4 regions of the Paraburkholderia sp. BR10882 genome follow, and region 4 is predicted to be linked to each of the others. Evidence: riboswitches for the same ligand, from Rfam matches in the RefSeq annotation. Region 4 holds a riboswitch; each other region holds the start of a gene.

Region 1 (5,340 bases), on a different contig from region 4:
GTTGATGCGTTAGCAAGGACATGAAGCCCACGTTTTCACTCACGCGTTCGCTCGCGCTCGCGTGCGCCGCCACGGCGGCGTTCACGCTTTCCGGCTGCGACGATCGCCAGTTCGATGCCATGCTCGATACCATCCGGCAGGGATTCAAGGCGTTCTTCGATTCCGTGAAGCCCGACGCGCTGCTGCTCAAGGGCCTCACGCCAGGCGTTTCCACGCTCGAGCAGGTGCGCGAGCAAATGGGCAAGCCCGAGACCGAGCGCGTGTTCGACGACGGCTCGCGCCGCCTCGAATATCCGCGCGGCCCGCAGGGCCTCAAGACCTGGATGGTCGACATCGGTCCGAACGGGCGGCTCGTGGCCATTACTCAGGCGCTTACTGCGGAAAACTTCGCGAAGATCCGCGTCGGCATGAGTGAGGACGAGGTCCGGCGATTGCTCGGTAAACCCGGGCAAGTGGCCGGCTACCGCTTGAAGAAGGAGACGGTGTGGAGCTGGAAGTGGCTGGAAGGGGGCGTGACGCCCGAAGCGTATTTCAATGTGCATTTCGGACCGGACGGGCGGGTCACGACGACCTCGCGCTCGGACGTGATCCGCGGTCGCTGACTGCGTTGACTCAGTCGACCCAGGGCCACGCAAGGAGGCGCGCATGATGAACCGGCGACGGCCCAAGCGTGTCGGACTCGTGCTCGGCGGTGGCGCTGCGCGCGGCTGGGCGCATATCGGCGCGATTCGCGCGCTCGAGGAAGCGGGCATCAAGCCCGACGTGGTATGCGGTACGTCGATTGGCGCGCTCGTCGGCGCGGTGTACGCGAACGGCGATCTCGACTGGCTTGAAGACTGGGTAGGCAAGCTGACCTGGCAGACAGTGGTGCGCCTGCTCGACTTGCGTTTTTCGGGCGGGCTGCTCGGCGGGCGCAAAGTGATCGACCTGTTTGCGCACCAGTTCAACGGCCGCTCGATCGATGACCTGAGGCTGCCGTTCACGGCGGTTGCTACCGAACTCGACACGGGACGCGAAGTCTGGCTGCGCGAAGGCGGCGTGGTGGACGCCGTGCGCGCTTCGATCGCGATTCCCGGCATCTTCACGCCGATCTGGCATGACGGCGTGTGGCTCGTGGATGGCGGACTGAGCAACCCCGTGCCGGTATCCGCCGCGCGTGCGATGCGCGCCGACACCGTGATCGCCATCGACCTCAATCACGACATTCTCAACGGCCGCGACCTGGGCGGTGCGATCGACACGATGCCGCGCGAGCTGCCCGTGGAGGCGAGCGACGCGGCCACGGCGGCATCGGCCGCCGTGGCGGCCAGCGGCGGCGCCAATGGTGCCGAAAACAGCGAAGCGGGGCCCGAACCGCTCCTGCGCCGCAATGGCAAGCGCTTTCCGCGCTGGCTGCAGCCTGCAGGCCCCGGCGCGGCTGGCGGTCCGGACGTGCGCGTGGCGCCGCCGCCTAGCACGCGTGCGCCTTCCGTGTTGAGTTCGGTGGCCCAGAGCATCGACATCATGCAGGTGCGCATTACGCGCAGCCGCCTGGCAGGCGAGCCCGCCGACGTGCTGATCCAGCCGCGCCTGGGCGGCATGGGGATTTTCGACTTTCATCGCGCCGCGCCCGCCATCGAGGAAGGGCGCGCAGCCGTGCAGTACATGATGCCGGCCATCAAGGCACAGCTGGGGCTGGACTAGAGCGCTTCTGGCTACCGATCCAGAATGCCGGCGACGGCGAGGGCAGGGCGGTAGCGCCGTTCCGGTCCTCACTTCACGCCGCGAGCCAAACCCAGCCGTGCTCTGTGCGGCGTAGGGCCGTCACGGAAAGCGGCGCGATTTCGATCGAGCGAAACCCCGCCGACGGCGCGCCCAGCGCGTGAAGAATCGCCGCCCGGATCACGCTCGCGTGCGTGAAGGCGACCACGTTGTGCCCCGAGTCGGGCACCGCATCGAGCCAGGCGCCGACGCGCGTGCGGACATCGTCGAACGATTCGCCGCCGCCTGGCGGCCGAAAGCCCGGATCGCGCGTCCAGGCCGCAAGGGCCTCGGGCGCTTCACGCGCGAGATCCGTCAGGCGCTGGCCTTGCCATGCACCGAAGGCGGCTTCGGCGAGCGCTTCAGCTGGCGTTGCCCCGGCGAAGCCTGCCGCGCGTGCGCTCGCGCAGGCGATCGCGGCGGGACTCGTGAGCGCGCGCGGCGCCTCGCCATTGCGATTACCACCGGCCAGCCCCGCGTGCCAGCGCTCGCGCCAGGCGGCAAGCGCCTCGAGTGCGCGCGCGTCGAGCGCTGCTTCGGCGTCTTCACCCGCAACAGGCACTTCAGGCACGTGCGGGAACGTGCCCGAGCGCAGCGCAGCGTTCGCCGCATGGCTCACCAGCCAGACTGTCGTCGACATGCTTTTCCTTATGCTTCACTACTCTTTGGCTGACATCCGGGCCGCGGCCGGCCGCCGCAGCGCGTAGAATACAGGCTCCACGACACGCGGAAGCCGGTGCAAGTCCGGCGCGGTCGCGCCACTGTAACTGCTTGCCGTCGAAAACATCGAAGCAACGGAAGTCAGACCTGCGCGTCGTGAACCACTCTTTCAACGACTAGCGGGGCGCGTAACCCCAGGAGAAGTCAGCATGTCCGAAACCTCATTCCCCTTGCAGCACGCCCCGGCCGCGCCGGCGCCCATTGCGCTGCGAGACATCCTGCCCTGGGCGATCTTCGGCGGCCTGATGCTGCTGCTGGCCCTGTACTTCGTGGGCGCCGAGCAGGGCGCCACGTCGATCTTCCCGGGCATGTACGTCCACGAGTTCGTTCACGACGGCCGCCATCTGCTCGGCTTCCCCTGCCACTGACCGGGAGCTGACCATGGTTGGCAAGTTGCTGGTGCGCGGCATGCTCGCAGGCATCGCCGCGGGACTTCTCACGTTCGGCTTCGCGAAGATCGCGGGCGAGCCCCAAATCGATCAGGCGATCTCCTTCGAGGAGAAGGCCGACGCCGCGAAGGGCGAAGCGCCCGAGCCCGAAATCGTCAGCCGCAAGACCCAGGCGAGCGTCGGTCTCTTCACGGGCGTGATGGTCTATGGCGCGTCGATCGGCGGACTCTTTGCGCTCGTCTTCGCGTATGCCAATGGTCGCGTGGGGCGTCTTTCGCCGCGCGCGCTCTCGGCCTGGCTCGCGCTCGCGGCGTTCGTCGCGATCTACCTGGTGCCGAACATCAAGTATCCGGCGAATCCGCCCTCGGTCGGCGACCCGGAGACGATCGGCTATCGCACCGGGCTCTTTTTCCTGATGATCGCGATCTCGATCGCCGTGTCGGTGTTCTCGCTCAAGGTGCGCGCCGCGTTCGTGCCGCGCCTTGGCCTCTGGAACGCTTCGGTCGTGGCGCTCGTGCTGTTCGTCGTCGTGATCGGCGCGATCCAGCTCGCGTTGCCGACGATCAACGAAGTGCCCGCCGCGTTCCCGGCCGTGCTGCTGTGGAAGTTCCGCACGGTGTCGATCGGCATGCAGTTCATTCTCTGGACGACGATCGGTCTGCTGTTCGGCGCGCTCGCCGAAAAGCTGCTCGGCGTGAACGCCCGTACCGGCAGCGCACGCGGCACGCAAACGCGCGCCGCATAAGCTCCGCCGGGGCCGCAGTGCGCACATCGCGCGCCTATCGAAAAAGCGACCCCAAACTTGCGTAAATGCCCCGCGCGCCTCGCGTGCCGGGGCATTTTTTTTCGCCTTTCAAAAGCATCGCGCCCGCGGCTGTGCGGGCCTGATCCGCACGCGCCGACGCGTCGCGCGGCAATGCTGCACTGCAATATCCGCGCCGCACGAGTTTGAGCAATCCATTTTGCACTGAGACGATCCGCGCCAGTTCATCGGTTTCAGCGGCGCCCACGTGCCGCGCGAGGCCGCCCGAAACGACAAAACAACTTTGTTCCGGAGACGCGCGTGATCCTTTACGGCTTTGGCCCGGTGCTGCTCGCCGGCACGATCCAGACCATCGAACTTTCGCTCCTCTCGCTCGGCGTGGCCGTGCTGCTCGGTCTGGCTGGCGCGGCGGCCAAGCTCTCGTTCAACCGGCCGCTCGCCGCCGTGGCGACCGCCTACACGACGCTGATCCGCTCGGTGCCCGACCTCGTGCTGATGCTGCTGCTCTTCTACAGCATCCAGATCGGCGTGAACGAAGCCACCGACGCGCTCGGCATGGCGCAGATCGATATCGATCCGTTCGTGGCCGGCGTCGTCACGCTCGGCTTCATTTACGGCGCGTACTTCACCGAAACGTTCCGCGGCGCGTTTCTCGCGGTGCCGCGCGGCCAGCTCGAAGCGGGGCACGCCTACGGCATGAGCGGCGCGCGCGTGTTCGCCCGCATCCTCTTCCCGCAGATGATGCGTTTCGCGCTGCCCGGCATCGGCAACAACTGGCAGGTGCTCGTGAAGGCAACGGCGCTCGTGTCGATCATCGGTCTCGCCGATGTCGTGAAGGCCGCCCAGGACGCGGGCCGCAGCACCTTCAACCTGTTCTTCTTCCTCGTGATCGCGGCGCTCATCTACCTCGCGATCACCACGCTCTCGAACTTCGCGCTCGTCTGGCTCGAACGCCGCTATTCGGTGGGCGTGCGTCACGCGCAACTGTGAGGACAAGGCCGTCATGAACGAAATCATCCAGCAATTCGGCCGCGCGTTCCTCTACTGGGACGGCGAGCATGTCTCGGGCCTCGCGATGACGCTGTGGCTGCTCGTGATCTCCGTGGCCTTCGGGTTCGTGTGCGCGGTGCCGCTCGCCGTGGCGCGCGTCTCGAGCCGCCGCTGGCTCTCGCTGCCGGTGCGCTTCTACACCTACGTGTTTCGCGGCACGCCGCTCTACGTGCAGTTGCTGCTCATCTACACGGGCGTGTACAGTCTCGCATTCATCCGTTCGGAGCCGCTGCTCGACGCGTTCTTTCGCAGCGGCCTGAACTGCGCCGTGCTCGCGTTCGCGCTCAACACCTGTGCGTACACGACGGAGATCTTCGCGGGTGCGATTCGCGCGACCACCCACGGCGAAGTGGAAGCGGCTCGCGCCTACGGCATGAGCCCGTTCACGATGTACTGGCGCGTGATCCTGCCTTCGGCGCTGCGCCGCGCACTGCCGCTGTACAGTAACGAAGTGATCCTGATGCTGCACGCGACCACGGTGGCCTTCACCGCGACGGTGCCCGACATCCTCAAGGTCGCGCGCGACGCCAACTCGGCCACCTACCGCTCGTTCGAGTCGTTCGGCCTCGCGGCGCTGATCTACTGTGCGGTATCGTTCGTGCTGGTGGCCGCGTTCCGCCGCGCCGAAAAACGCTGGCTCGGCCATCTCGCCGTGCGCACCCGCTGATTCACCGGAAA
Region 2 (5,340 bases), on a different contig from region 4:
GCACGCCGTGAAAGGGCACTTCCGGCCGAAAATGCGCGAGACCGAACGCGATCGCGCCGAAGGTCTGCGCCATCGACTTCGCGCTGACGATGGCGGCCACCGGCACGCCAAACTCGGTCGCGAGATCGGCGCTGCTCGGCGTGCCGTCGAACAGGCCCATCACGCCTTCGATAAGGATCAGGTCGGCGTCGCGCGCCGCCTGCGCGAGCAGGGCGCGGCACGCTTCTTTGCCCACCATCCACAGGTCGAGCGAGAGCACGGGCGCGCCGCTCGCGCGTGCGAGGATCATCGGGTCGAGAAAATCCGGCCCGGTCTTGAAGACGCGCACGCGTCGGCCCGCGCGCCGATGCAGTCGCGCGAGGCCAGCCGTGAGCGTGGTCTTGCCCTGGCCCGAAGCGGGCGCGCTGATGAAGAGCGCGGGGCAGGCAACCGTTGCGCTCATGCGCTTAAAACTCCACGCCCTTTTGCGCCTTCACGCCTTGCTCGCGATACGGATGCTTCACGAGGCGCATTTCCGTGACGAGGTCGGCCGCTTCGATCAGGGCGTCGGGCGCATGGCGACCCGTCACGACCACGTGCACGTGCGGCGCGCGCGAGGCGATCACACCGAGCACTTCGTCGAGCGGCAGGTACTCGTATTTGAGCACCGTGTTGAGTTCGTCGAGGATCACCATGGCGTACTCGCCGCTCTCGATCATGCGCTTCGCTTCGTCCCAGCCCTTGCGCGCGGTGGCGATGTCGCCGTCGCGATTCTGCGTGTTCCAGGTGTAGCCGTCGCCCATCGTCACGAACTCGCAGTGCGCAACGCTGCCGAGGAAATCGCGTTCGGCCGTGTGCAGCGCGCCCTTGATGAACTGCACGACGCCTAGCTTCATGCCGTGGCCGAGCATGCGCACGGCCATGCCGAACGCGGCCGTGCTCTTGCCCTTGCCGTTGCCGGTGTTGACGATCAACAGGCCCTTTTCGTGCGTCGCGGCGGCCTGCTTCTTCTCGTGGCCTTCGCGGCGGCGTTGCGTCATGCGTTGGTGCGATTCGGGATCGGTTTTCATCATCGGGATTGGTTTGGTTGCGGCGCTATCGCGTCCGCATTTGCGTCGTTTGGCAGAATGCCTGCGATTGCGACCGTCACGCCGTCGAGCGCCAGCTTGCCGCGCACGAGCGGAGCGCCGCCCGCCGCCAGACGCGCGCAGGGTTCGCACACGCCGTCTACGCCGAACTGCGCTTGCGCGGCTGCGGAGGGTGGCGCCAGTATCGGTGTCGCGGCGAGTTGCTCCCGCGTGTACGTCTGAAGCGGCAGCGCATGTGCCGCGCAAAACGCCTGCAAGCCGGGTTCGCCGGCTTTTGCATCGAGCGTTGCCACGGCCGTAACGCTGTCGAGCGGCCACGCGTCGAGCGCAGCGCGCACCGCGGCTTCGACCTGCGCGAGCGTCACGCCGCGCCGGCAGCCGATGCCGAGCGCAAGCGGCGGCACGCGCTGCGCGGGTTCCGGCGTGGCTTCGAATGAGGCTGCGCCCGAGGCGCGATTTTCGGCAGGATTCACGGCGAGGGCGTCGATCGAAGGCGTGACCGCAGGGGCAAAACGAGCAAAAGCGTCGCGTTCCGGCGGGCGCCGGATGCGCGCTACGATAGCACACGCTTTTGCGGCTTCCCACGCCTTCCTTGACGCACGGGCCCCCCGCGCCTACACTCGCACGCACTCTGGTGCTCGCGCGCGCGATTCATAATGCGCGCGCAGTTAAACGGGAATCAGGGAGCCATCCCGCCTCGGGCGTGGCCAACCTGAACTGCACCCGCAACGGTACAACGAGCGCGGCGTTCGCACGAATGCCGCAAACCGCTTCCATGCTTTACGCAGTCCACGCCACTGTGCAAGCCGGCCGCAAGGCCGCTCGCGCGGGAAGGCGAAGCGGTGTTTCGTCAGTCCGGATACCGGCCAGATACGTGGGATTCGTGCTGCGGGGATGCGGTGCCGGGTCCGTGATTTTCATGCGTCAGCCGGGCGAGGCCTGGGTGCGTTTCTGGTCGTTCGTCCCCTGCAGGTTGTTGAATCGTTGCGCGTGACAGCGTCTCCATGGATACGCGCGTGTGCGCAACACGGCACCCGCACGAACGGCAGGCGCGACGCACCATGCCCCTCGATACGGCCTGGCGCCGAAGGAGCACTTCATGCAAATGCGCAAGATTCCGGTCACGATCGTGACGGGCTTTCTCGGCAGCGGTAAAACCACGCTGCTGCGTCACATTCTCCAGCACGCGGGCGGCCTGCGCGTCGCGGTCATCGTCAACGAATTCGGCGAACTCGGTATCGACGGCGAGATTCTGCGCGGTTGCGGCATTGGCTGCGACGAGAACGGCAACGAAACGGAAGGCCAGCTCTACGAACTCGCGAACGGCTGCCTTTGCTGCACCGTGCAGGAAGAATTCTTCCCCGTGATGGAGAAACTGCTCGAACGCCGCGGCGATGTCGATCACGTGCTGATCGAAACTTCGGGTCTCGCGCTGCCCAAGCCGCTCGTGCAGGCGTTCAACTGGCCGTCGATTCGCAACGCGTTCACCGTCGATGCGGTCGTGACCGTGGTGGACGGCCCCGCCGCCGCGAGCGGGCAGTTCGCCGAAAATCCGCAGGCCGTGGACGCGCAGCGCCGCGCCGACCCGAACCTCGATCACGAGTCGCCGCTGCACGAGCTGTTCGAAGACCAGCTTTCGGCCGCCGACCTCGTCATTCTCAACAAGACCGATCTGCTGGACGTTGCGGGCCAGGACGCGCTCATCGCCGAGCTGCGCGAAGAGCTGCCGCCGCAGGTGAAGATCGTGCGCGCGCAGCACGGCAAGCTCGATCTGCATACGCTGCTCGGGCTCGAGGCGGCCTCCGAGGAGAGCATTCATCTGCGGCACGACCATCACGGTTCCGCCGACGATCCTGATCATCATCATGACGAGTTCGATTCGGTTGTGGTGTCGGGCAATGCGGCTTCGCGCGAGACTGTGATCGAGGCGCTGCAGCAACTCGTCGATGCGCACACGATCTATCGCGTGAAGGGCTTTGCCGCGCTGCCGGGTGCGCCCATGCGCCTCGTGATTCAAGGCGTGGGCCGCCGCTTCGACAGCTATTTCGACCGCCGCTGGAACGAGCAGGAAAGCGCGGCGCAGCCGCTTGCGAGCCGCTTCGTGCTGATCGGAGAGGATCTCGATGGCGCGACGCTGCAAGCGGCCTTCGATATCGCACTGGCGAATGTGCAGACCGCGGCCGCGAAGTGAGCGCACCCAGCTAGACGAGGCAGTCCCATGCATTTGCTGCGCACTACGCCAGGCGGTTTCGTCGACGACACGCAGGGCGTTATCCGGATCGACCAGCAGCCCGCCGAGATCGTCGTGCTAAGTTCGGCGGACACGACGCTAGCGCTGCTGGCGAGCGTCGTGCCGCGCCTGCCCGCAGGTTTTCCGAGCGTGCGGCTTGCGAACGTCACGTATTTGCGCCAGCCCGCGTCGGTGGACTTCTACGTCGAAGATGTCCTGCAGCACGCGCGCGTGGTGGTGGTCGATCATCTGGGCGGCGAAACGTACTGGCCATATGGCATCGAGCAGGTCGTCTCGCTAGCCGAGCGCCGCGGGCAACTGCTCGCGATGTTTTCGGGCGACTTGCAGGAAGACCCCAATCTCATCGCGAAGAGCCGCGCCGAGCCCGAGTTTTGCCGCTTGCTGTGGCGTTATCTGCGCGAAGGCGGCGCGGCCAACGCCGAATCGTTCCTGCGTGCGCTCGCGTGGCGCGCATTCGACTGGGGCAGCGAGCCTGCGCCGCCCATTGCGTTGCCCGCCGCTGCGCTCTATTGCCCGCAGCGCGACGTCGCGACCATCGACGAATGGCGCGCGCGCTGGCAACCTGGCGCGCCGGTCGTCGCGCTGCTGTTTTACAAGGCGCATCTGCAGGCGGCGAACACCGCCGCTTTCGATGCCCTCATCGACGCGCTGCTCGCGCGCGGCCTGAACCCGCTGCCGCTTGCGATCACGTCGCTCAAGGACACTTTGAGCCGCGACGTGCTCGATCAACTGGCGGCCGAGCACGACGTCTCGCTCGTGCTGAATACCACGGCCTTCGCGGCTTCGTCGCTCGACGACCCCGAACCGATTGCGCTCGCCGGCGACGCGCCCGTGCTCCAGGTGATCCTGAGCGGCGGCAATCGCGAAGACTGGGTGAAGGACAATCACGGCCTGAATTCGCGTGACATCGCCATGCATATCGCGCTGCCCGAAGTGGACGGCCGCGTGATTACGCGTGCGATCAGCTTCAAGGGCCTCGCATACCACTGCAAAGAGACGCAGGTCGATGTCGTGCGCTATCAGCCCGATGCCGAGCGCGTGGCGTTCGTCGCCGAACTGGCGCGCCGGTGGTGCCGTCTGCGCAGCCTGCCGAACGCGGAGAAGAAACTCGCGCTCGTGCTCGCGAACTATCCGATGAGCGAAGGGCGCATTGGCAACGGCGTGGGACTCGACACGCCGGCCTCGGTGGTCGGCATCCTGCGCATGCTGCGTGACGAAGGCTATCGTGTGGCCGATCTGCCCGAAGACGGCGACGCGCTCATGCGCATCCTCACGCAGGGCGTGACGAACGATCCCGACACCCGCGCGCTGCGCCCCGCATGGCAGAGTCTTTCCCTCGATGATTACCGCGCGCGCTTCTCGCAGTTGCCCGCCGAGGCGCAAAACGCGCTGATCGCGCGCTGGGGCGTGCCGGAGGACGACCCCACCGTGCGCCGCGGCCGCTTCATGATTGCGGGCTGGCGCTGTGGCCAGGTGTTCGTGGGCATTCAGCCTTCGCGCTCGCGCGGCGACGACACCTACGCGAACTACCACGACGCCGAACTCGTGCCGCCGCATGCGTATCTCGCTTTTTACTTCTGGCTGCGCGAGACCTTCGGCATCGACGCCATCGCGCACGTGGGCAAGCACGGCAACCTGGAGTGGCTGCCGGGCAAGAGCGTGGCGCTCGCCGACACCTGCTGGCCCGACATGGCGCTCGGGCCGCTGCCGCATCTGTACCCGTTCATCGTCAACGATCCGGGCGAGGGGAGCCAGGCCAAGCGCCGCGCCCAGGCCGTGATCATCGATCACCTGATGCCGCCGCTCACGCGCGCCGAAAACTACGGGCCGCTGCAAGACCTCGAACGTCAGGTCGATGAGTATTACGAAGCATTGATGGTGGACCCGCGCCGCGCGAAGCTGCTGCGCAAGACCATACTCGCGACCATCATCGAGCATCGGCTGCACGAGGAATTGAGCGTCGCCGCGCCGCAGGATCAGGCGGGCGAAGACGAATTGCTCACGCGCGCCGACGCTTACCTG
Region 3 (5,340 bases), on a different contig from region 4:
ATTGAGCAGGCAGGTGCCGAAGCGCAATTCGCCGCTCGTGGTGATGGCGGGCGCAACCGCGAGCGCCGCGCCGATTTCGCGTGCCATGACGTTCACGCCCGTGAGTCCACCGAGCAGCGGCACGACGGCGCTGCCGTCCTCGGCGAGCGCGAGCACCGGCGGCTCTGCGCCCTTGTTGGCAAGGAGCGGCGCGAGGCAGCGGATCACGATGCCCGCCGCACACAGCGCGACGATGGGCAGGCCGCGCGTATAGCATTCGCGCAAATGCGCGCCAAGCTCGCTGAACGCGACATCGCCCGCCACGCGGCCCTCCAGCGCATGGACCTGCGCGCCTGGGTAAAGCGTCTGCACGCGCCGCGCCGTGGCGAGCGCGCCGGGCCCGAGAATGACGATGGCGGGCGGCGTCACGACTGCCATTTCACCCCCGGCACGACGAGCAGCGAGAAGTACGGCGAAGCCATCGGATCGACGTCGTCGAGCGGGACGATCCGCTGGTTCGCCATGGTTGCGCGCTCGACATACAGCGCGCGATGCGCGAGGTCCAGTTCGCCCAGCACGCGGCGCACCTTGTCGAAATTGCGGCCCAGCTTCATGATCACGGCGGCATCCGCGTCGGCCAGGCGCCGGCGCAATTCGTCCTCGGGCAGCACGCCCGAGAGTACGGCGAGGCTCTGGTTGCGGTAGACGAGCGGCACGCCCAGCACCGCCGCGCCGCCCAGCATCGAGCACACGCCCGGCACGACTTCGGCCTCGTAGTGTGCGGCGAGCCGGTCGTGCAGATACATGTACGAGCCGTAGAAGAACGGATCGCCTTCGCAGATCACGGCCACGTCGCGTCCGGCGTCGAGATGGCGCGAAAGCGTTTGCGCCGCGCCGTCGTAGAAGTCGGCGATGATCGCTTCGTACGAGAGCGGCGGTTCGAGCGCTTCGGTCGTCACGGGGTACACGAGCGGCAGGCGTTCCTGCTCCGCTTCGAGATGGGCCTCGACGATGCCGAACGCATTGCCTTTCTTGCCCTTCGCGACGAAATACGCGACCACGGGCGCGGCCTTGAGCAGGCGCAGCGCCTTGAGTGTGAGCAGTTCGGGGTCGCCGGGGCCGACGCCAATGCCGTGCAGACGTCCTTTGCGGATCATTTATTCGGTCTCCGAAGCGAGTGCGTTGACGGCGGCGGCGGCCATCGCGCTGCCGCCGCGGCGGCCGTGCACGACGACGAAGGGTACGCCGTGACTTTCGGCTGCAAGCTGCGCCTTGGACTCGGCCGCGCCGACGAAGCCGACCGGAAAGCCGAGGATGAGCGCGGGGCGCGGAGCACCGGCGGCAATCATGTCGAGCAGATAAAAGAGTGCGGTGGGCGCATTGCCGATCGCCACGATGCTGCCTGCGAGATGCGGCCGCCACAGTTCGAGCGCGACCGCCGAGCGCGTGTTGCCGATCTCGCGCGCGAGATCCGGTACGGCGGGATCGTCGAGCGTGCAGATCACGGCGTTGTTCGCCGGCAAGCGCGCGCGCGTCACGCCGTAAGCGACCATTTTCGCGTCGCAGAGAATCGGCGCGCCGCCCGCGAGCGCGTTGCGGCCCGCTGTGCCCGCGCCTGCGGAAAATGCGAGGTCTGCGGCCACATCCACCATGCCGGATGCGTGAATCACGCGCACGGCAAGTTTTTCGAGGTCGGCGGGAATGCGCGAGAGGTCGGCTTCGGCGCGGATCGTCGCGAACGACTCGCGATAGATCGCCTGGCCGTCGCGAATGTAATCAGACATCTTGGTTACTCCGGGGCCGCTGCGCGAGTGCAAGCGCAGCGGCTTCGATCGTCAGGTTGCGCGCGATGAGTTGGCCAAAGCGCTGGACGAAGCCGCTTTGCGTGTCGTCGCGCTGGTACAGGTCGTAGTGGTCCGGGGTGCTGGCGAGCAACGTGAACGGCGCGCAATGCGCGGCCGCGCAGGAGCGCTCGCAGCCGCTCAGGTGGGCTTCGGCGTCGGGCGGCAGCATTGCGGCGAGGCGCTGTGCGTCTGCCTTCGTGTCCGCGCGGCTTTTTGCACATCCCGTCGAGCCCGTGCACGCGACGAGGCGCGCGAGCGGGTCGGCGCGGGAGGCGATGAGACCGAGCGCGTCCAGGCGTTCGAGCGCGGCGGGCATGGCGTGCGCGGGCACATTCGGCAGCAGGACGCCTTGCCAGGGCGTCACGCGCAATGTCGCGTCGCCCGAGTCTTCCGCGCGCGCGGCAAGTGCGCGCAGCGTTGGCGCGTCGATACGGCCGAGAGCGGGTTGCGCGCCCACGTAGCCGCTGCCGTCGGCGTGCAGCGCGTGTGCGCCGAGGCGCAAGCCGGCGGGGCTCGCCGCGCGGCGCCAAGCGGGCAGCGTGGCGTCGTCACGCGTCAACGTGAAGTCGCCATGCTGTTGCGCGCGCTGTAGCAGCGCGTCGAGCGAATGAGTGGCGAGGACGTCGCGCATGCGTGTGGCGTCCGCGCCCGCGAGATCGAGGAACGCATGCAACAGCGCGCGCATCGATGCGCAAACGTCTTCGGCCGCGAGCGTGCCGACTGGCTGCGCCGTGGGGCGACCTGCGAGGCCCACCGCGAAGCGCACCGTTGCGCCATAAGGCAGCGCGGCGAGCCAGATGTCGTGCGGATGCTCGAGCATCGCCACACGTTCACCGCCGTCGAGTTGCGACGCGAACTTGGGCGAGAGTGCGGCGAAGCGTGGCTCGCGCTGCATCATGTCGATGAGCGCGGCGGCGAGTTCCGTCGTGTCCCACAACGCGTCAGGGTCGAGGCCCGCGAGCGGGCTCAGCATCACGTTGCGCAATTCGTCGGCGGCGCATGCACGCTCGACCGGGCTCGCGGCGTCGATGCCGGCAGGGCCGAGGCCTGCGTCGATCAGCGCGGCGCTCAATGCCGCTTCTTCGCCGGCGCGCACGCCGCGAATCTGCACGTTCGCGCGATTGGTCAGTTCGAGTACGCCGTTCGCGTGCGTCGACGCTGCGTCGGCGAGGGCCCGCGCACGCGCGGCGCTCAGCGCGCCGCCAGGCAGGCGGATGCGGCACAGGCCGCCGTCGCGCGCCGCGACCACGCGCAGGAGCCCCGGGCACGCCGAGGGGCGGAGCCCGGCCAATGCGGCAGCGGGCGAGACAGGCTTCGTTTCGTGTTTCAAGGCATTACCGGGTAAGCAGCACGCTGGAGCGGCGCGTTGCCCGCACGGCAGGCGGGAAACGGCAGCGGTATCGGTACACCCCGTCCGATATGGGTTCGCGCGAACAGTCGGCCGGCAGGTCTCCTGGCTCGCAGGTCGTGAACCGCATCGGCCTTCCCGGTAAAACCAGTGGCTCGGGTGGATGCGGTCTCGCTGCTCACAGTCGCGGGGCGGCCACAGCTTGCTGTGTTCCCTGATTGCGATCCGGAGTTGGCGCTTCAGCGCTTACTCCGGTCCCATGCAAAGCTGCGATCCGGAGTTAGCGCTTCAGCGCTTTACTCCGGTCCCATGCAAAGCTGCGATCCGGAGTTAGCGCTTCAGCGCTTTACTCCGGTCCCATGCAAAGCTGCGATCCGGAGTTAGCGCTTCAGCGCTTTACTCCGGTCCCATGCAAAACTGCCTTAAAGGCGCCGGCGGACACGGTATTATGCCCGTTTTCACGCGTGCTCCGCCCCACAATAGGGCTGCGGGCCCGTGGCGGTGTAGAGAAACAGGCAACGGCGGGAGAGCGAATGCAGGGCACGCAGGCATGGCTGACGGTGGTGGGCATCGGCGACGATGGATACGCGGGGCTCGGGCGCGACGCGCGGCGCGCGCTGTTCGACGCGGCCATCGTGACGGGTGGCGAACGCCATCTGGCGATGCTGCCCTCGCGCGTGCGTGCACGGCGCGAAGCGTGGCCCCAGCCGTTTAGCGTCGAGGCGCTGCTTGCGTACCGCGAGTCGGATCAGTCCGTATGCGTGCTCGCGAGCGGCGACCCCATGCTGTTCGGCGTGGGCGCGACACTCGCGCGCCGCGTGGTGCCCGGTGAAATGCGCGTGCTGCCCGCGCCTTCATCGCTCTCGCTCGCGGCGGCGCGCAAGGGGTGGGCGCTGCAAGATACGGCGATGCTCTCGCTCGTCGGCCGTCCGCTCGATGCGCTGCGCCGCTATCTCTACGCGCGCTCGCGCGTGCTCGCGTTGAGCGCGGATGGGCGCACGCCCGCGGCGCTTGCCGCGTTGCTCGCCGAAGCGGGCTTCGGCGCCACGCGTCTTGCCGTGTTCGAGCATCTGGGCGGCCCGCTCGAACGCCGCATAGAAGGCCGCGCCGATGCGTGGCACGTTGAAGAAGCCGCGGCGCTCAATCTGGTCGCGTTCGAATGCGAAAGCAATAGTGCGCAGACGCTCGCGCGCGGCTGGACGCTCACGCCAGGCCTCCCCGACGACGCCTACCGCCACGACGGTCAGATTACGAAGCGCGACGTGCGCGCGCTCACGCTCGCGCGTCTCGCGCCGACGCCCGGCGCGTTGCTGTGGGACGTGGGCGCGGGCAGCGGCTCGATCGGCATCGAATGGATGCGTTCGCACGCCGCTTGCCGCGCGATCGCGATCGAGGCGAACGCCGAGCGTCAACGCTTCATCGAGCACAATCGCGCGGCGTTGGGCGTGCCGGGTTTGCAACTCGTTGCGGGCCGCGCGCCCGACGCGCTCGCAGGGCTCGCCGCGCCCGACGCGGTCTTTATCGGCGGCGGCGTGACCGTACCCGGCGTGCTGGACGCGTGCTGGGCGGCGCTCGCGAGCGGCGGGCGGCTCGTCGCGAACGCGGTGACGTTGCAGAGCGAAGCGGCACTCGTGGCATGGCGCGCGCAGCACGGCGGCACGCTCACGCGCGTCGGCATCGGCGAGGCGCAGCCGCTGGGCGGCTTCGACACCTGGCGTCAGGCTTTGCCCGTCACGCTTTACGAGGCCGTCAAGCCATGACGGCGCGCATCCTGCTGCTCGGCGGCACCGGCGATGCGCTGGCGATCGCGCGCACGCTCGGCCCCCAGCACGTCTACTCGCTCGCGGGCCTTGGCCGCGTGCCCGCCGATCTCGCCTGCGCGGTGCGGGTGGGCGGCTTTGGCGGAGCCGAAGGGCTCGCGCGTTTTCTCGCGGACGAAAACATCACACTGGTTTTCGACGCCACGCATCCCTATGCCGCGCAGATCAGCGCCAACGCGGCGCGTGCGTGCGAAGCTGCCCACGTGCCGTACTGGGCGCTGCGGCGTGCGCCGTGGCAGCCGCAGCCCGGTGACGACTGGCGCATGGTGAGCGGCTGGGCCGGCGTAGTCGAAGCGGTCATGCCGTTCGCGCGCCCGCTCTTCACGCTCGGGCGCGAACCGCTTGCGCA
Region 4 (5,340 bases):
TCGCTCGCGGCGGCGGACAAGGTGCAATCGTTCGGCTACGGCCGCGCGCGCCGCTGGACCACGCCGCCCGTCCCCGGATTCGCGACGACCTTGTTACTCCCCGCCCCGCTGCCAGGCGACTAGGATGAACGTCTGTCCCGTCATTCAAGGAGGAAACCATGAAACGAACGACTGCCGAAATCGTCCGCGAGTACGGCCCTTTCCCCGGCATCGAGAAGGTGGGCGGGGTCACGTACGACGGCAAACAGGTGTGGTTCGCCGTCGGCGAGCGCATCGCGTCGCTCGATCCGCAGAGCGGCGAGACGCAGCGCTCGATCGACATCGCGGCGCACGCGGGCACGGCTTTCGACGGGCGGCATCTGTTTCAGATCGCCGAGGATCGCATTCACAAGATCGACCCCGAAACGGGCCGCGTGCTCGCGACGATTCCCGCGCCCGGAGGCGGCGGCGACTCGGGGCTCGCGTGGGCGGACGGCACGCTCTGGGTCGGGGTGTATCGAGAGCGCAAGATCCATCAGGTCGATCCGCAGACGGGCGCGATCCTGCGCACGCTCGAATCGAGCCGCTTCGTCACGGGCGTGACGTGGGTGGACGGTGAACTGTGGCACGGCACCTGGGAAGGCGACGAGAGCGATTTGCGGCGTATCGATCCGGGCACGGGCGAAGTGCTGGAACAGCTCGACATGCCGCCCGGCACCGCCGTTTCGGGGCTGGAGTCCGATGGCGGCGAGCAGTTTTTCTGCGGCGGCGGGAACAGTGGGAAGATTCGCGCGGTGCGGCGTCCGAAGCGCGAGGGCTAGGCGAGCGGGCGCGCGAAACGCTTGAACGCACCCGCTCGCACGCAACGCTCAGAACGTATAGGTCACCTTGCCAAACGCCGTGCGCCCCAGCGTGTTGTACCCGTAGGCGGTCACGTACTGCCGGTTGAACACGTTCGCCAGCGTGGCCGATAGCGCGAGATGCGCATTGACCTTGTACGACGCGCGCAGGCTCACCGTCGTCCACGAGGGAAGGTAGATCGTGTTGAGCTGGTCGTCGAACGTCGAGCCGTTATACAGCAGCGAAACGCCGGTGCTGAGCGCGTGGAGCTGGAACTCGTCCCACGTGTGATCCACGCTCAGGCTCACCGTCTGGCGCGGGCGGCGATTGAGCCAGGTCTGGTCGGTCACGTCCTGCGGATTCAGAATCCCCACCGTGAGGCTCACCGGCGTGTACTGGCCGAGCGTGCCCTTGTACGAGAGGTCGAGACCCTGAATGTGCGCGCGGCCCACGTTCACGGGCAGGAAGGTCTGCGAGTTGTACGTGATGAGATCGTGCACGCGCGTGTCGTACACGGCCGCCGTGAACGTGCCGATGGACGTGGTGGCATCGAGCGCGGCTTCGACCGAGTCGCTGCGCTCGGGCAGCAGGTTGGGATTCGAGTAGCCCGGATAGTAGAGGTCGTTGAACGTCGGCAGGCGGAACGCATTGCCGTACGAAACGCGCGCCGTGTAGACCGGCGTGATGGCCCACGAGAGCGCGACGTTGCCCGTATTCACCGATTGCCCCTGCACGATTTCGTGCCGCCCCGCCAGAAACAGCGTGACGGGTCCGAGCGTGGTCGACTGATGCATCGACACGGCCGAATCGTTGCGCGCGGGCAGGCCGCCCGGCACATCCACCGGCAGGAACGCCAGCTCGCGGGTGTAGTCGTAGGCGAGTTTGGTCTCGCCGTCGAGCGGCATGCCGAAGAGCGTATGGCCTCTTTCCTGATGCGTGATCGACGTGGAGGTGGAAAAGCGCGTCGAGTCGATTTCGTCGGTCGGGATCGTCGGGTCGTTCGAATAGAGGAACTGACGGTCCGTCGCGTAGCCCACCGACTGGTCGAACTGCGTGGTCGGCGTGATGTCGAGGTGGAACGCGAGACCGGTCGTGAGCTGCGTGTCGCGCTGCCGGTCGTTGCCTCCCGCGTTGTCGTAGGAGAGATCGGAGCGGTGGTAGAGCGCGAAGGTCGAGATCGACCAGTTGTCGTGCGCGTAGCCAAGGCGCGCGTCGAGGTTCTGCGCGTGGTATGGATTGCGGCCGTCTTCGTGGCCGTAGGCCCCGGGCTGCGTCGCGTCGATGCCCGCCGTGTTGTAGTCGTGCAGGCCCAGCGAGTAGGTGAGGCCGCTCAGTGCGGAAAGCGGTCCTGTCGATGGGATTGTGCCCGAGGTGCGCACCTGCGTGTCAAAGGTCTTGTTCGAGCCGCCGCCGAACGAGACGGTGGTCTGGTTCGGCTGGTTCGACGCATGGCGCGTGAAGAGCTGCACGACGCCGCCCATGGCGTCCGCGCCGAACGAGGCGGCCGCGGGGCCCGAGATCACCTCGACGCGGTCGAACGAGGCAGTCGCCAGATCGGCCCATTCAGCCGTGCCCGTGGTGACGGAGCCTATGCGTATGCCGTCGATGAACACGGCCACCTGGTCGGCCGACGAGCCGCGAATGCTCACCCCCGTGTACGACCCTGGGCCGCCGGTCTGCGAGACGGTGACACCCGGCAGCGTGGCGAGCGCCTGCGCGATGCTGGGGTCGACGGGGAACACGCGTTCGAGGTCCTGGCGCGTAAGCACCTGGGTGGTTGCGTAGCGCTGATCGAACGATTGTGGCAGATGCTGCGCGTCGCCCACGACGAGGATATTGGGCAGCGTGGTGTCGCCGCCGGCTTGCTGCCGCGCCTGGGCGGACGATGCATTGGCGGCGTCGGCGGCGTCGGCGGCGTCGGCGGCATGCGCGGTTTGCCACGCCCAGGCGAGCGCGGCGGAAGTCAATACGAATTGGCGAAACTTCATGATGCGATGGCTGGAAACAGCTCCTGAAATACGGGCTGTCCGTGCAACGGGCGATCGCCACGCGGGCGGTGCTTGCGCATCGGGGATCCCCGCCCGCTGCGGCTGCTGGACTCGGTTGATGGCAGGTCTCCTGGCTCGCGGGTCGACATCCGCAGCCGGCCTTCCCGGTTTCCCAGTGGCCTTCTCTGGCATGGACTCGCCGCTTACAGTTGCGGGGGCAGCCGCAGTCTTGCACTGCGTTCCCTTTTGATCCCGTCGCCGGGAACCATCAGGGCGCAAGGGTAAGGGCCGCGCATTCGGTGCGTCAACCTTTGACGAGCGTCGTGTGGCAAAAACACCCGGTTTGGCTGCTCCCGCAACTTACGCTATCCTTGCGGCTGTTTTTCGCGCGTAGGCGCTGCACAAGCGAAACGCAGCAGGGAAGCCAGTGAGAATCCGGCGCGGTCGCGCCACTGTGACCGGCTGTCAATCGAGCCAGAAATCAGACCTCGCTACGTCCTCGCCGCATCGAGCGGGGGCGGACGGCGCTCGTCCACACAATCCCACCTACACAAACAAGATGACTCATGAACAAGAACATTCTCGCCGTCCTGGGTGGGACGGCATTGGCATTCACCGGCGCTGGCGCCTCGGCGCAGCAGGTCACGTTGTACGGTGAGATGGACGCGAGCGTCGACTATGTCAGCGACGTTGGCGGCCGCACCCAATATCGTGCAGGCTCGGGTCTTGTCGACGGCAGCTTCTGGGGCCTGCAGGGCACTGAGGACCTCGGCGGCGGCAACGCCGCGATCTTTCGCCTCGAGCGCGGCTTCTCGGCCACCTCTGGCGAAGCCTTCAACGACCATCCGTTCTACGTTGGTCTGCAATCCGAACGACTCGGCACGATCACGCTAGGCCGCCAGTACGACACGATGCACGACTACTTCGCCCCGTTCACGCTAACGGGCGGCGCGGGCGGCACGGCATTCGCGCATCCGTTCGACAACGACAACGCCAACAATTCGTGGCTCGCCTCGAACGCCGTGAAGTACGCGAGCGCAACGTACGGTGGTTTCAGCGCCGGCGCGATGTACGCGTTTTCGAACGAGGCGGGGCGCTTCGCGCAAAATCGCGCTTACGGCTTCGGCGTCCATTACGAAGGCGGCCCGTTCAGCGCAGGCGTGGCGTGGATGCACATCAACGGCCGCGGCGCCTCTTCGGTGGGTGCGTACGAGACGTCGGTGCTGCCGGGTGCGGGCCTCGTGCCGACCGAGGTCGCGGTGCAGCGCGAAGACATCATCGGCGCGGGCATGAGCTACGCGCTGGGCGACGTCACGCTTGGCGCGGCCTGGTCGCGTTCCATTCATACCGGTGTCAGCGAGGCCGACGGCGGCGCGCCCTTGCCTTCGATCGCATTCAGCAATTACGAAGTGAATGCGCTATCGCAGGTGACGCCCGCGTTCTCGCTCGCGGGCATGTATGCCTACACGGGCACGACCTCCGCGCATTGGCATCAAGGCGCGCTGCAGGCCGGCTATCAACTGTCCAAACGCACGGACGTTTATACCGAGGCGATCTATCAGCGCGCGTCGTCCGGTGCGCTTGCGATGATCAACACCTGCGACCCGTCGGGCGGCCGCAACCAGGTGCTCGTGGCCGCGGGCATCCGGCATCGCTTCTGATGCGTAAAAAAGGCCCCGAACCGTTGCGATTCGGGGCCTTTATACTGCGTGGCTACGTCACGAAGCCGAGAGCTTCACCGAAACGCCGGTCGAAGAATAAACGGGCGTGGCCTTGAAGCCATCGACAGTGACGGTCGCGAATTTCACCGATGCGCCGTTGCCGTCGATCACGTCGATCGTGTCGCCCACTTTCGGCGTATAGCCGTTCACGAACTTCACATGCAGCGTGCCGCCCGCCACCGTGAGCTGGCCGCCCACACGCAGGCGTCCGCCGCCGTTGCCGTCGATATCGAGTTCGAGCGTCGTGCCGTCGAGCTGCGTGTACTTGCCCGCCACCGTCAACGGTGCGCTCGTCGCCACGGTCACGCCGCCGCCGGACCCGACGTACACGTCGCCGTTGCCGAAGGCCGTGGTCGACGCTGCAGCGAGCATGCCGCCGCTCACCTGTGAGCCGCCCGTGTAGCTGTTATTGCCCGCAAGCGTGAGCGTGCCGCTGCCCTGCAGCGTGAGCTTGCCCGAGCCGGCGATGTCGTTGCGCCAGGTGTCGGCGGCGTTGAAGCCGCCCTGGGTCGCGTCCATCGCCACGATCACATTGCCGTTGAACGCACCATAACCATCTGCAGCACTAAACATGTTCAGACGGCCCCAGCCCTCGGCGTCGTCCATGACCGGATAGCCCGAGACGACTTCGGTCGTCTTCAGCACGATGCGGCGCTGGTCGGCGCTCAGGTACGGGAAGCGCGTTTCGAGCAGTACCTCGGCGCCCTTGGGCACGACGGGCGGCGCTTCGGTGGATTCGATCTGGCTGAAACCGAACGTCATGCGGCGCGCGAACTCCGACTTGTTGGTCGCATAGTCGGCAAAGCGGTCGG

Evidence for each region. Region 4 has a riboswitch for cobalamin ahead of AB3X99_RS23350 (porin). Riboswitches for the same ligand answer to the same signal wherever they lie in the genome.
Region 1: it holds a riboswitch for cobalamin, as region 4 does, so the genes downstream of both, AB3X99_RS03460 (CbtB domain-containing protein) here and AB3X99_RS23350 (porin) in region 4, are expected to answer to the same signal.
Region 2: it holds a riboswitch for cobalamin, as region 4 does, so the genes downstream of both, cobW (cobalamin biosynthesis protein CobW) here and AB3X99_RS23350 (porin) in region 4, are expected to answer to the same signal.
Region 3: it holds a riboswitch for cobalamin, as region 4 does, so the genes downstream of both, cobG (precorrin-3B synthase) here and AB3X99_RS23350 (porin) in region 4, are expected to answer to the same signal.

The regions. Positions count from the first base shown of each region.
Region 1 is NZ_JBFPKP010000001.1:746,364-751,703, forward strand. It holds gene AB3X99_RS03445 (hypothetical protein) at 21-602, shown strand; gene AB3X99_RS03450 (patatin-like phospholipase family protein) at 646-1,683, shown strand; gene AB3X99_RS03455 (histidine phosphatase family protein) at 1,757-2,380, opposite strand; cobalamin riboswitch at 2,425-2,570, shown strand; gene AB3X99_RS03460 (CbtB domain-containing protein) at 2,610-2,828, shown strand; gene AB3X99_RS03465 (CbtA family protein) at 2,842-3,594, shown strand; gene AB3X99_RS03470 (ABC transporter permease) at 3,913-4,602, shown strand; gene AB3X99_RS03475 (ABC transporter permease) at 4,616-5,329, shown strand.
Region 2 is NZ_JBFPKP010000017.1:48,590-53,929, reverse strand. It holds gene AB3X99_RS31390 (cobyrinate a,c-diamide synthase) at 1-442, opposite strand, end outside; gene cobO (cob(I)yrinic acid a,c-diamide adenosyltransferase) at 447-1,049, opposite strand; gene AB3X99_RS31380 (cobalamin biosynthesis protein) at 1,049-1,540, opposite strand; cobalamin riboswitch at 1,683-1,953, shown strand; gene cobW (cobalamin biosynthesis protein CobW) at 2,173-3,258, shown strand; gene cobN (cobaltochelatase subunit CobN) at 3,286-5,340, shown strand, end outside.
Region 3 is NZ_JBFPKP010000017.1:35,749-41,088, reverse strand. It holds gene cobJ (precorrin-3B C(17)-methyltransferase) at 1-417, opposite strand, end outside; gene AB3X99_RS31340 (precorrin-2 C(20)-methyltransferase) at 405-1,136, opposite strand; gene AB3X99_RS31335 (precorrin-8X methylmutase) at 1,137-1,763, opposite strand; gene cobG (precorrin-3B synthase) at 1,756-3,153, opposite strand; cobalamin riboswitch at 3,249-3,436, opposite strand; gene cbiE (precorrin-6y C5,15-methyltransferase (decarboxylating) subunit CbiE) at 3,705-4,931, shown strand; gene AB3X99_RS31320 (cobalt-precorrin-6A reductase) at 4,928-5,340, shown strand, end outside.
Region 4 is NZ_JBFPKP010000009.1:182,071-187,410, reverse strand. It holds gene AB3X99_RS23365 (helix-turn-helix domain-containing protein) at 1-123, shown strand, start outside; gene AB3X99_RS23360 (glutamine cyclotransferase) at 159-800, shown strand; gene AB3X99_RS23355 (TonB-dependent receptor) at 849-2,807, opposite strand; cobalamin riboswitch at 2,910-3,092, opposite strand; cobalamin riboswitch at 3,183-3,317, shown strand; gene AB3X99_RS23350 (porin) at 3,374-4,468, shown strand; gene AB3X99_RS23345 (phosphatase PAP2 family protein) at 4,526-5,340, opposite strand, start outside.